DNA from 4 places in the Paenibacillus sp. GP183 genome. Region 2 is predicted to be linked to each of the others. Evidence: riboswitches for the same ligand, from Rfam matches in the RefSeq annotation. Region 2 holds a riboswitch; each other region holds the start of a gene.
What was found. A riboswitch is a leader RNA that binds a small molecule or an ion and turns the genes downstream of it on or off. The one in region 2 is predicted to bind cyclic di-AMP.
Positions count from the first base shown of each region.

Region 1: linked by a shared signal. The riboswitch ahead of BLV33_RS21930 (C40 family peptidase) and the one ahead of BLV33_RS27610 (NfeD family protein) in region 2 are both predicted to bind cyclic di-AMP.
Region 3: linked by a shared signal. The riboswitch ahead of BLV33_RS19975 (hypothetical protein) and the one ahead of BLV33_RS27610 (NfeD family protein) in region 2 are both predicted to bind cyclic di-AMP.
Region 4: linked by a shared signal. The riboswitch ahead of BLV33_RS10470 (APC family permease) and the one ahead of BLV33_RS27610 (NfeD family protein) in region 2 are both predicted to bind cyclic di-AMP.

Region 1 is NZ_FNSW01000001.1:4,446,456-4,448,654, reverse strand. Features, by position in the region: gene BLV33_RS21930 (C40 family peptidase) at 51-929, opposite strand; cyclic di-AMP (ydaO/yuaA leader) riboswitch at 931-1,084, opposite strand; tRNA gene BLV33_RS21925 (tRNA-Arg) at 1,272-1,348, opposite strand; tRNA gene BLV33_RS21920 (tRNA-Gly) at 1,354-1,425, opposite strand; tRNA gene BLV33_RS21915 (tRNA-Leu) at 1,432-1,511, opposite strand; tRNA gene BLV33_RS21910 (tRNA-Lys) at 1,530-1,605, opposite strand; tRNA gene BLV33_RS21905 (tRNA-Asp) at 1,620-1,696, opposite strand; tRNA gene BLV33_RS21900 (tRNA-Met) at 1,710-1,786, opposite strand; gene BLV33_RS21895 (VOC family protein) at 1,877-2,199, opposite strand, start outside.
Region 2 is NZ_FNSW01000002.1:197,007-199,205, forward strand. Features, by position in the region: gene BLV33_RS27605 (hypothetical protein) at 122-574, opposite strand; cyclic di-AMP (ydaO/yuaA leader) riboswitch at 963-1,129, shown strand; gene BLV33_RS27610 (NfeD family protein) at 1,331-1,882, shown strand; gene BLV33_RS27615 (flotillin family protein) at 1,907-2,199, shown strand, end outside.
Region 3 is NZ_FNSW01000001.1:4,056,332-4,058,530, forward strand. Features, by position in the region: cyclic di-AMP (ydaO/yuaA leader) riboswitch at 286-481, shown strand; cyclic di-AMP (ydaO/yuaA leader) riboswitch at 609-793, shown strand; gene BLV33_RS19975 (hypothetical protein) at 903-1,298, shown strand; gene kdpF (K(+)-transporting ATPase subunit F) at 1,521-1,598, shown strand; gene kdpA (potassium-transporting ATPase subunit KdpA) at 1,656-2,199, shown strand, end outside.
Region 4 is NZ_FNSW01000001.1:2,102,992-2,105,190, forward strand. Features, by position in the region: gene BLV33_RS10465 (MBL fold metallo-hydrolase) at 1-540, shown strand, start outside; cyclic di-AMP (ydaO/yuaA leader) riboswitch at 887-1,032, shown strand; gene BLV33_RS10470 (APC family permease) at 1,131-2,199, shown strand, end outside.

The DNA of each region.
Region 1 (2,199 bases), on a different contig from region 2:
TAAGTGGGAATCCTCGAATGTTATTTAAGTATGAGTCCTAATGATTGAATTTAAACAATTCGTTTGGCACCGACGTATCTTCCACCCCAATATCCGCCCCATAGCGTTTCAACCTTAACTCCATGGTTGGTTGCGGAGATGAAATTACCATTGCCTAGATAGATACCGACGTGACTGATGCTGCCATTTGCGAAGAATACCAAATCGCCTGTTTTTAATTCTTTGACGGCAGTGCCTCTGCTGAACATTTGTGAAGAAGTTCTTGGCAGATCAATTCCTTTGCTTGCAAACACATATTGAACAAAACCTGAACAATCAAAGCCTTTGGGAGTGGTTCCACCCCAAACATAAGGAACGCCGATGTAACCATTTGCAATTTGCGCAATCTGATCTGTAATGCTTGGAATGACAATTGGTGGTGCTGGCGGCGGCGGTGGTGGAGCGATATAAGCGGACTTATGATCTTTGCCGTCTGCTTTTATGATCGCTACCTGGTTGCTTGCATCCCATTTGATTTCCGAACCAAAGGTCTCGGAGATAAAACGAAGAGGTACGAAAGCGCGGCCTTCTACAAATGCCGCACTGCCCTGCAAACTCTTTGGCGCGCCATTCACAATAACTTGGCTGGCGCCGGTCGACAGCATAATCGAGTTCTGATTGCTCGTTAACTTGACGTTAACTTGCGTATCGCCTTCCATGCTCCAATCGACTTTATACCCTAACTTCTCGGATAGAAAACGAAGTGGAACCTGGAGATTGCTGCTGCTGTCGATAAATGGCTGTGCGTCGGGAAACTGAACCAGTTCATCATTAATTTGTACTTTCACGATGCTTGCAGCCGATGCATATGTCGGAGCTGCTGCAGCTACCGCTAAGCTTCCACAAACTAATGCGCATGACAAAACAATGCGTTTAGCAAATGACTTCAATAACCTGCCTCCTATGAGCCTCCGAGGTTAGTTGACGGGTTCGGGAAGAGGATTTCCCTAGTTCGCTTCTCCTTAGCGGATTACGATCATTCACCCCAATAAAGCATCCCCCGTACCCAAGCCTTTGCTGCTTGTGGATTCGGCAATTTTTTCTCTGTGCTAGATTACCATAGTTTGGTTTGATTGATCAACCCCTTTTACGGTGTAAATAAATTACAAATGAAGAGAACATGCGATATAACGAAAAAAAAGGCGAAAGAGTGAGGGCGATAAACCCTTGTTTTCCTTCGTCTTTTGCCTGTTCAATTGATTTTTATATATTTTAAACATCTATGATTGATGTGGCGCGCCCTGAGAGATTCGAACTCCCGGCCTTTTGATTCGTAGTCAAACGCTCTATCCAGCTGAGCTAAGGGCGCACAAAAGCGGAAGACGGGGTTCGAACCCGCGACCCTCGCCTTGGCAAGGCGATGCTCTACCACTGAGCCACTTCCGCAAACGATGCGCGTAGAGGGACTTGAACCCCCACGGTTGCCCGCCAGATCCTAAGTCTGGTGCGTCTGCCAATTCCGCCATACGCGCATGGATTAAATAAACAAATGGTGAGGCATGTAGGATTCGAACCTACGACACCCTGATTAAAAGTCAGGTGCTCTACCGGCTGAGCTAATGCCTCATGATGCAAAATAATGGCGGAGCCGACGGGATTCGAACCCGCGGTCTCCTGCGTGACAGGCAGGCATGTTAGGCCTCTACACCACGGCTCCACACTGGTAAAATTGGTTGCGGGGGCAGGATTTGAACCTGCGGCCTTCGGGTTATGAGCCCGACGAGCTACCGGGCTGCTCCACCCCGCGTCAGTAAGCTGACTCATGGCTCAAGTCGATTTCCGTCATGAGCAACGAAACTTACTTTACCATGTATGAAGAACAAATACAAGTTCCGGCTTAATTGCGCGTCGATTGGAAAAACTCAATGAGTTCCATATCCAGTCCATTAAAAAAGAAATATCGGGCTCCATTCGGCAATGTTGTAATGTTCTGATCAATTCCGCTGAGCTCCAGAGCTTGAATTCTGGAAAATTCCGCTTCAATGTCATCCACGGCAAAAGCAAGATGATGAACCTTCCCTTCCTGCGGCAGCCCTTCTTGGTAACCCTCAATCAATTCAACCTCGGTTTCGCCTTCAACATCCAATCCTAGAAATGCCAAACGGATCACTTCATTCGTATGCAGCAAAGTCCCTTTCAGCTTTAAACCAATGACTTCTT
Region 2 (2,199 bases):
TAATGTTATTGAAGTAACTATCCTGCCCGTTCGTCAACAAACGAAAAAGGAGCTGCCACGTAGCAAGCTCCTCAGCTATAGTTCTTCGTTAGTTGAATGATTCAATATGAAAGTAACTGTTTTAATCGCTTGTCTTACCATTAATATTCCAATAACCACCCGTTAATTTTGCATCCATAACTGGGAAAGATGTGCCAGCGACAACATTCCCACCCGCTAGGTGCACATAAACTTCCGTTTTTCCTTTGGCTTTCGTGTTACCACTTTTGTAATTATCCAAAGGGTGGTTTTTAACTATAAATTTTTCTACTTCCACTGTTTTTCCATATACATTTTCAGGGTTGTTTCCTGGGAGTGTCCAGTACATTGAATAAGGCAATGTTTTGACTAAATCTTTTGTTAGAACGTAAGTCCAAACAGAACCTTCATACGATAAAACTTTGTAACCTTCATTTTCTATATATGTCTTTGCGGTTTTTGCATTTTCCGTAAATTGCTGGTTTTCAGTGGCTCTACACCCAAATAAAAATGTAGTTATTATTAAGAAAGTTAAAAACAAAGCCGTTTTTCTCAAAGAAACCCTCCTTCAAATTATTATTTAATCCAATTTTAATGTGTTACTTGATTTTCTTATTCCCCTTGGTGTTCTCACGTTCTTTACCCTAAGTAACGAAAGCTCGCTAACTAATGTTGCAGTGGAACTATACTGCCCGTTAGCGTAGCAGGCTACCGTGATTAAATTTGCGGTAGCCTGCTGTGGTATTTTTATTGAGCTATCGATCCCCTATAGTTCAATCATAAAATATAGAGAATTCCTGATAAAACTCTAGATAGTGAAAGAAAAACAGTGTTGTATGCGCCTTCACTTTAACTATTATCTTTATATTGTCATCAATTCATTTAACATCCGATTTTACATTATTTACAAGTAGGAGTATTATTCAATTCATCAATTAAATACTGTTCCTAAATCGCTGAATCCTGATAAGGAACGGGGGAACCATTGACGATAACTTTTGGTTATCGTATGGGGTGAATCCATCAAGCAGATATTTATTTGCCTGGTGGTAGGGCAATCTCGTTGCCCTAATCCGTCAGCTAACCTCGTAAGCGTTGAATGAGAGAGGATGACCGCCATGATCAACTATCATTCACCACGGAGAGCCATGTGCTTCTGTGGTTTTTTTAATGCTAGATGCCAAATAATCGGATTCATAATCAAGACATTGGGATGGTCATGATTATTGGTTTGATTGAATTGCAGTACCATATGTTAAGTCAGAATCATTTCGCAACAGAACGTACCGTCTAACGAAAAGAGAGGTGATATATGTTTATGCTTACCTTGTATATCATAAGTTTTTGGGTAGGGCTGATTCTCACCTTGATTACAAGCTTTTTTGGGGGACACGGTGGCCATCATTTGAATGTCCATTTGGGTAACCACTCTACTGATTTTCATGCAGGTCACTCGCCGCTCAATCTTTCAACCATTCTTGCATTCCTTACTGGGTTCGGAGGAATGGGTTATATCCTTCTCAATAATAGTTTTATCGGCGGAATACTAATTATTTTCATCGCCACTATCACCGGTTTTATTATTGCTGCATTATTGTTCATTTTCTTATCTAAAGTATTATTGCGCGATGAGAGTGTGATGAAGGAAATGGATTACCAACTTGCCGGAACACTAGGTACGATAAGTATTCCAGTTCAAATAGAAAGCATTGGTGAAATGAAATTTATTTTAAATGGAACGACACGCTCTATTGGTGTGAAGGAACAAGATGGACAGATAATCCCTAAAGGTACAAAAGTGGTTATTTTGAAAATTGAAAAAGGGATTGCAGTAGTTTCTAAGTTTGAGAACAATGAATTCTAACTCCAAAAAAGAGGTGCATGTACTATGGTTGTTATTTATATTATCGGTGCCATTGTAGTTGTCGTTTTATTGCTCTTATCCAGTATGATTAATGCCTATAAAAAAGTCCCTCCAAACCAAGCGTTAATCGTCTATGGTCTTGGGGGGAAACGAGTTATACAGGGTGGAGGCCTGTTTGTAATGCCCGGTTTACAAAACTCTAAAACAATATCAATGATGCTTATGAGTTTTGATGTAGTTCCACAACAATCGATGTTCTCCAAACAAGGTATTGCACTCAATATTGAAGCAGTTGCACAGATCAAAATCAAAAGTGA
Region 3 (2,199 bases), on a different contig from region 2:
GAGGTGTTTATTCGCGATATTTTCGCTTTTTTATCTTATGTAAGCGAGTTCAATGGCATTTACCATTTATTATTAACATGATTGCTTATTATTTCTCTGTTTTGTGGTGAAAATTATGAAAAGAAGCCTAATCCTTAGATTATTGAAGGAAATGGAAGATAATAAGGACATTTCAGATGTAATATTTCACATTTAGACTTACATCATCGAATAAGCATTTCTGTTGTTCTTTACAGTTTTAGGAGAGAGGCGTATGATACGATTCATGATTGAAAATAAAGCTTCCAAATTTTATCGCTGAGTTTCCTGCAAGCAGGGGAACGGGGGAACCAAAAAGGTACATGTGCGCGGTGTGAGAGCCGTTCACATGGATCTGGGGTGAATCTCGGTATATGAACAACATGGAGTTCATATACCGGGTAGGGCGACTCTCACCGCCCGAATCCGTCAGCTAACCTCGTAAGCGTGGCAGTTCGAACAACAACTTATTGCAACATTAAGTATTTGTTCATGAGAGGATGATGAGGCTTGTGATCGCGTAAACAACGACTGCAGGGTGGGTACTCTGTGGTTTTCTAATGCCCTAAAATGAAAAATTAATGAAAACATATCTTTATTCGCTGAATTCCTGAATTGAAAGGAATCGGGGGAACCAGGCGGCTATTACCCGAAATATACGGGTGCAGCCATGGGGTGAATCCAATGATGACAAGCGTAAGGCTTGCATCTTAGGTAGGGCGACTCTCACGCCCGAATCCGACAGCTAACCTCGCAAGCGTGTCCGAGAGAGGCAATAATCTATCGTTATCTGAATCACGGATTTTTTTTGCCGTGCCTAATGAAGCTACGTGAAGATTCCTCTTCTCTGTAGCTTCTTTTTAATGTAAGGAAGGTGGCTTCACTTGGAACCACAAAGCTATGTTCTTGTTTATGCCCCGAATGGAATGGGTGAAAAGTTTATTCATCTCTTGGAAAATCGGGGAATTCCGTTTGCTGCTTTGGTCAATTGCAGTTCGCTGCGCGAACGTATGGAAAATTTGCGTATAAATCAAATTATACAGGTAGATACTAAAAATCACAGCAAATGGGTGGTCCCGGAAATAGCTGTAGGCTCTATTTATCTGTTTGAAAACAGTGTATCCGCGTGTTGCCGCTACATTCAAATTTGCCGGCAATGGACCACTGAACCGATCTACGTCATTACACAAAGCACTCATCCAAGAATGATATATAAAGGATTAGGCGCGAATCACGTGTTGTATACAAATAACGACCATGTTTCTTTTTTACTAAGCTAATCAAGAAGGTTTTCGTGCAGGAGGAGGTGATACCATGTACAACGATTTTGTCATGGTTTTGATTTTTATCATTTCATTTTTAGCGTTATGGGGTTTTACGGTATTTAGTGAACGGACATAATCTTCTTAGTTATGCTTACGAAGTCAGTTTTACTGAAGCAAAACTCAAGTTTATGCTTACGAAGTCAGTTTTGCAAAAGCAAAACTCTTAGGAGGAAAACCATGATCTGGATTGGGATTATCGCTTTAGCCATTGTTGTATATCTCATCTTTGTACTTATCAAGCCGGAGAAGTTTTAGAAAGATCGATTATTTTACAATTTGCATCTACAAGCAGGAGGAGATTTTTAAATGGGAATGGGAATAGTGCAGGTAGCCATTACGCTTGTCATTATTATGCTGCTTGTCAAGCCTGTTGGCAGCTACTTAGTGAAAGTATTCGGTTCTGAGAAGACAAAGCTGGATCGCGTATTCGGTCCCTTTGAACGATTGATTTATCGAACCATTGGTGTACGTGAAGACGAATCGATGGGCTGGAAGAAATATTTAGGTGCGATGCTGGTTACCAACTTTGTGATGCTCCTTATGATTTATGCCACTTTTAGACTTCAGAAATATTTACCCTTAAACCCGGATAATATTGACAACGTGCCTCCGACTTTAGCTTTTAATACAGCCATTTCATTTATTACCAATACGAACTGGCAGGCTTACAGCGGAGAAAACACATTATCTTATTTATCCCAGATGATCGCTATCACGTTTCCGATGTTTACATCAGCTGCAACTGGTTTTGCGTTAGCTATTGCTTTTATCAGAGGATTAATTGGAAGACAGGATAATCTGGGTAACTATTTTGTGGATATCACCCGTTCCATCACTCGGGTCTTTTTGCCTCTTT
Region 4 (2,199 bases), on a different contig from region 2:
ATTGATCATATCGGTAATCTACAAGTCTTAGTTGAGGGCTCATCCTCACGAATCGAAGTGTCGGCACATGTGATCGAGAAGCCATACGTTCAGGGGGATAGAAGACTTCTCCGGTTTACGGACGATGCGATTGCTCGTATTGATATGCTTCCTGACCACGTGCCGGAGTCCTTCCGGAAAGGGCTCAAAGCAATAATGCTTCATCCGCCGCGGGCCGCAGTCGATCTTGTTATCGCCGATGGCGAGCGTCTTCCATGGTGCGGAGGAATCATTGTTATCGATACGCCAGGCCATACGTCAGGACATATTAGTCTTTTTCATGAACCGTCACGCACCTTGATTGCTGGGGATGCTCTCATGGTAAGGGATAACCAGCTATGGGGACCGGATCCCGAGACGACGCTAGATCGGCAGGCCGCTCAAGCTTCTATCGTAAAGCTGTCCTCCTTCGACATCGAATCGGTTATATGTTATCATGGCGGTTTATTTAGAGACAATGTCATGGAGCGGCTGGCAGAGCTTGCAACCGAAGGCGTATAGAGTCGACTTTAACCTAGTGATAAAGCCATTGACAAAAAAAGAGATCCACAGCAACAGCTGTGGATCTTAAGTTTATATATTTTAAAAGGGGGTCGAGTTTTATTATAAGCTTTGTTCATTATCGCAGTGTAAACGGCTTATTTCATTTTGATTACAAATGCCGCTGGAACTGGCTAAAAGTAAGCTAGAGCTTGGGATTACGTGATAACGATAGTTGAAGAAAGATAATCGTATTTGTAAGCGGATTCTTTATCTAATTTATTAGCATTTATCAATTTTTTAATAAATCGTAAGCCTTTACAGTTACCTCATGAAAGAGTAACATTCAATGGGTATAAATTGCATAATGTAATTTTCGCTGAATTTTCTTATCGAAAAACGGGGGAACCAATTTTCTTGGGGTGAATGAGGGTATAGTTACTGTACTTTCTAGGGCAATTCTCGCTGTCCGAATCCGCCAGTTAACCTCGTAAGCGATCGTGGGGAGGACCAGACATGTATACATCACAGGGTCTAGCCTTGTGTTTTTTTGTGCTTTCAAGGATTAAATATCCAGATATACATAACAAGAGCTTTATGGAGGAGTACCCATGACAAGTGATTCACTAAGAAAGATCTTTCTTGGCAAACCATTGAAATCAAGTGAGATTGAGTCAGAAAAAATGCCTACATGGAAGGCTTTGCCGATATTATCATCAGATGCCCTTTCCTCTGTAGCTTACGGTACCGAACAAATCCTGCTCGAGCTCGCTTTGGTAGGTGTAGCGGCTTTTTCCTTTTCGCTGCCGATTGCATTAGCCATTATATTACTTATTGCGATTTTAGTTATCAGTTATCGCTATGTCATTGATGCCTATCCGCAAGGCGGCGGAGCTTATATGGTATCTAAAGAAAATTTAGGTATGATATGGGGTAGATTGGCAGGTGTTTCTCTCCTCATCGACTATACATTAACTGTTGCCGTATCCATCTCAGCTGGTGTGATGGCTATCACTTCTGCGTTTCCAAGTACAGTGAATTATATAGTTCCTATTGCGATTGTATTGGTGTGGTTTATGGTTTTAATGAACCTGCGCGGCACATCAGAATCAGGTACTTTATTTGCACTGCCAACGTATCTATTCATTTTCTGTATGCTTGCCCTGGTTGGAAAAGGTACTTGGGATTTATTAATGGGTACCCCTAGCAATATGCATACTCTCCATCTTCCACCCGCCATACCTAGCGGTCTTACCTTATTTGTACTGCTTAGAGCTTTCTCTTCTGGATGTTCAGCAGTTACAGGAATAGAAGCCATTTCAAATACCGTCCCGAACTTTAAAACTCCCAGCCAGAAAAATGCAAAAAACACACTCGTTATCTTGGCTGTCTTGTTAGCGATTATTTTTGGCGGGGTGACCATACTTGCATTAGCTTATGGAGTCGAACCCGACCAAAATGGCCACACATCCGTTTTATCTATGGTGACGGAGCAAGCCTTTGGTCGAGGCGGCATGTATTTCATCACTCAAATCGGAACGATGCTCATCCTTACATTGGCTGCAAATACGAGCTTTAACGGCTTTCCCGTTCTTGCATCTATTATGGCTATGGATAAAAACTTTCCTAGAATGTTTTCTCATCGAGGCGATCGTTTAGCATACAATTACGGGATCATAA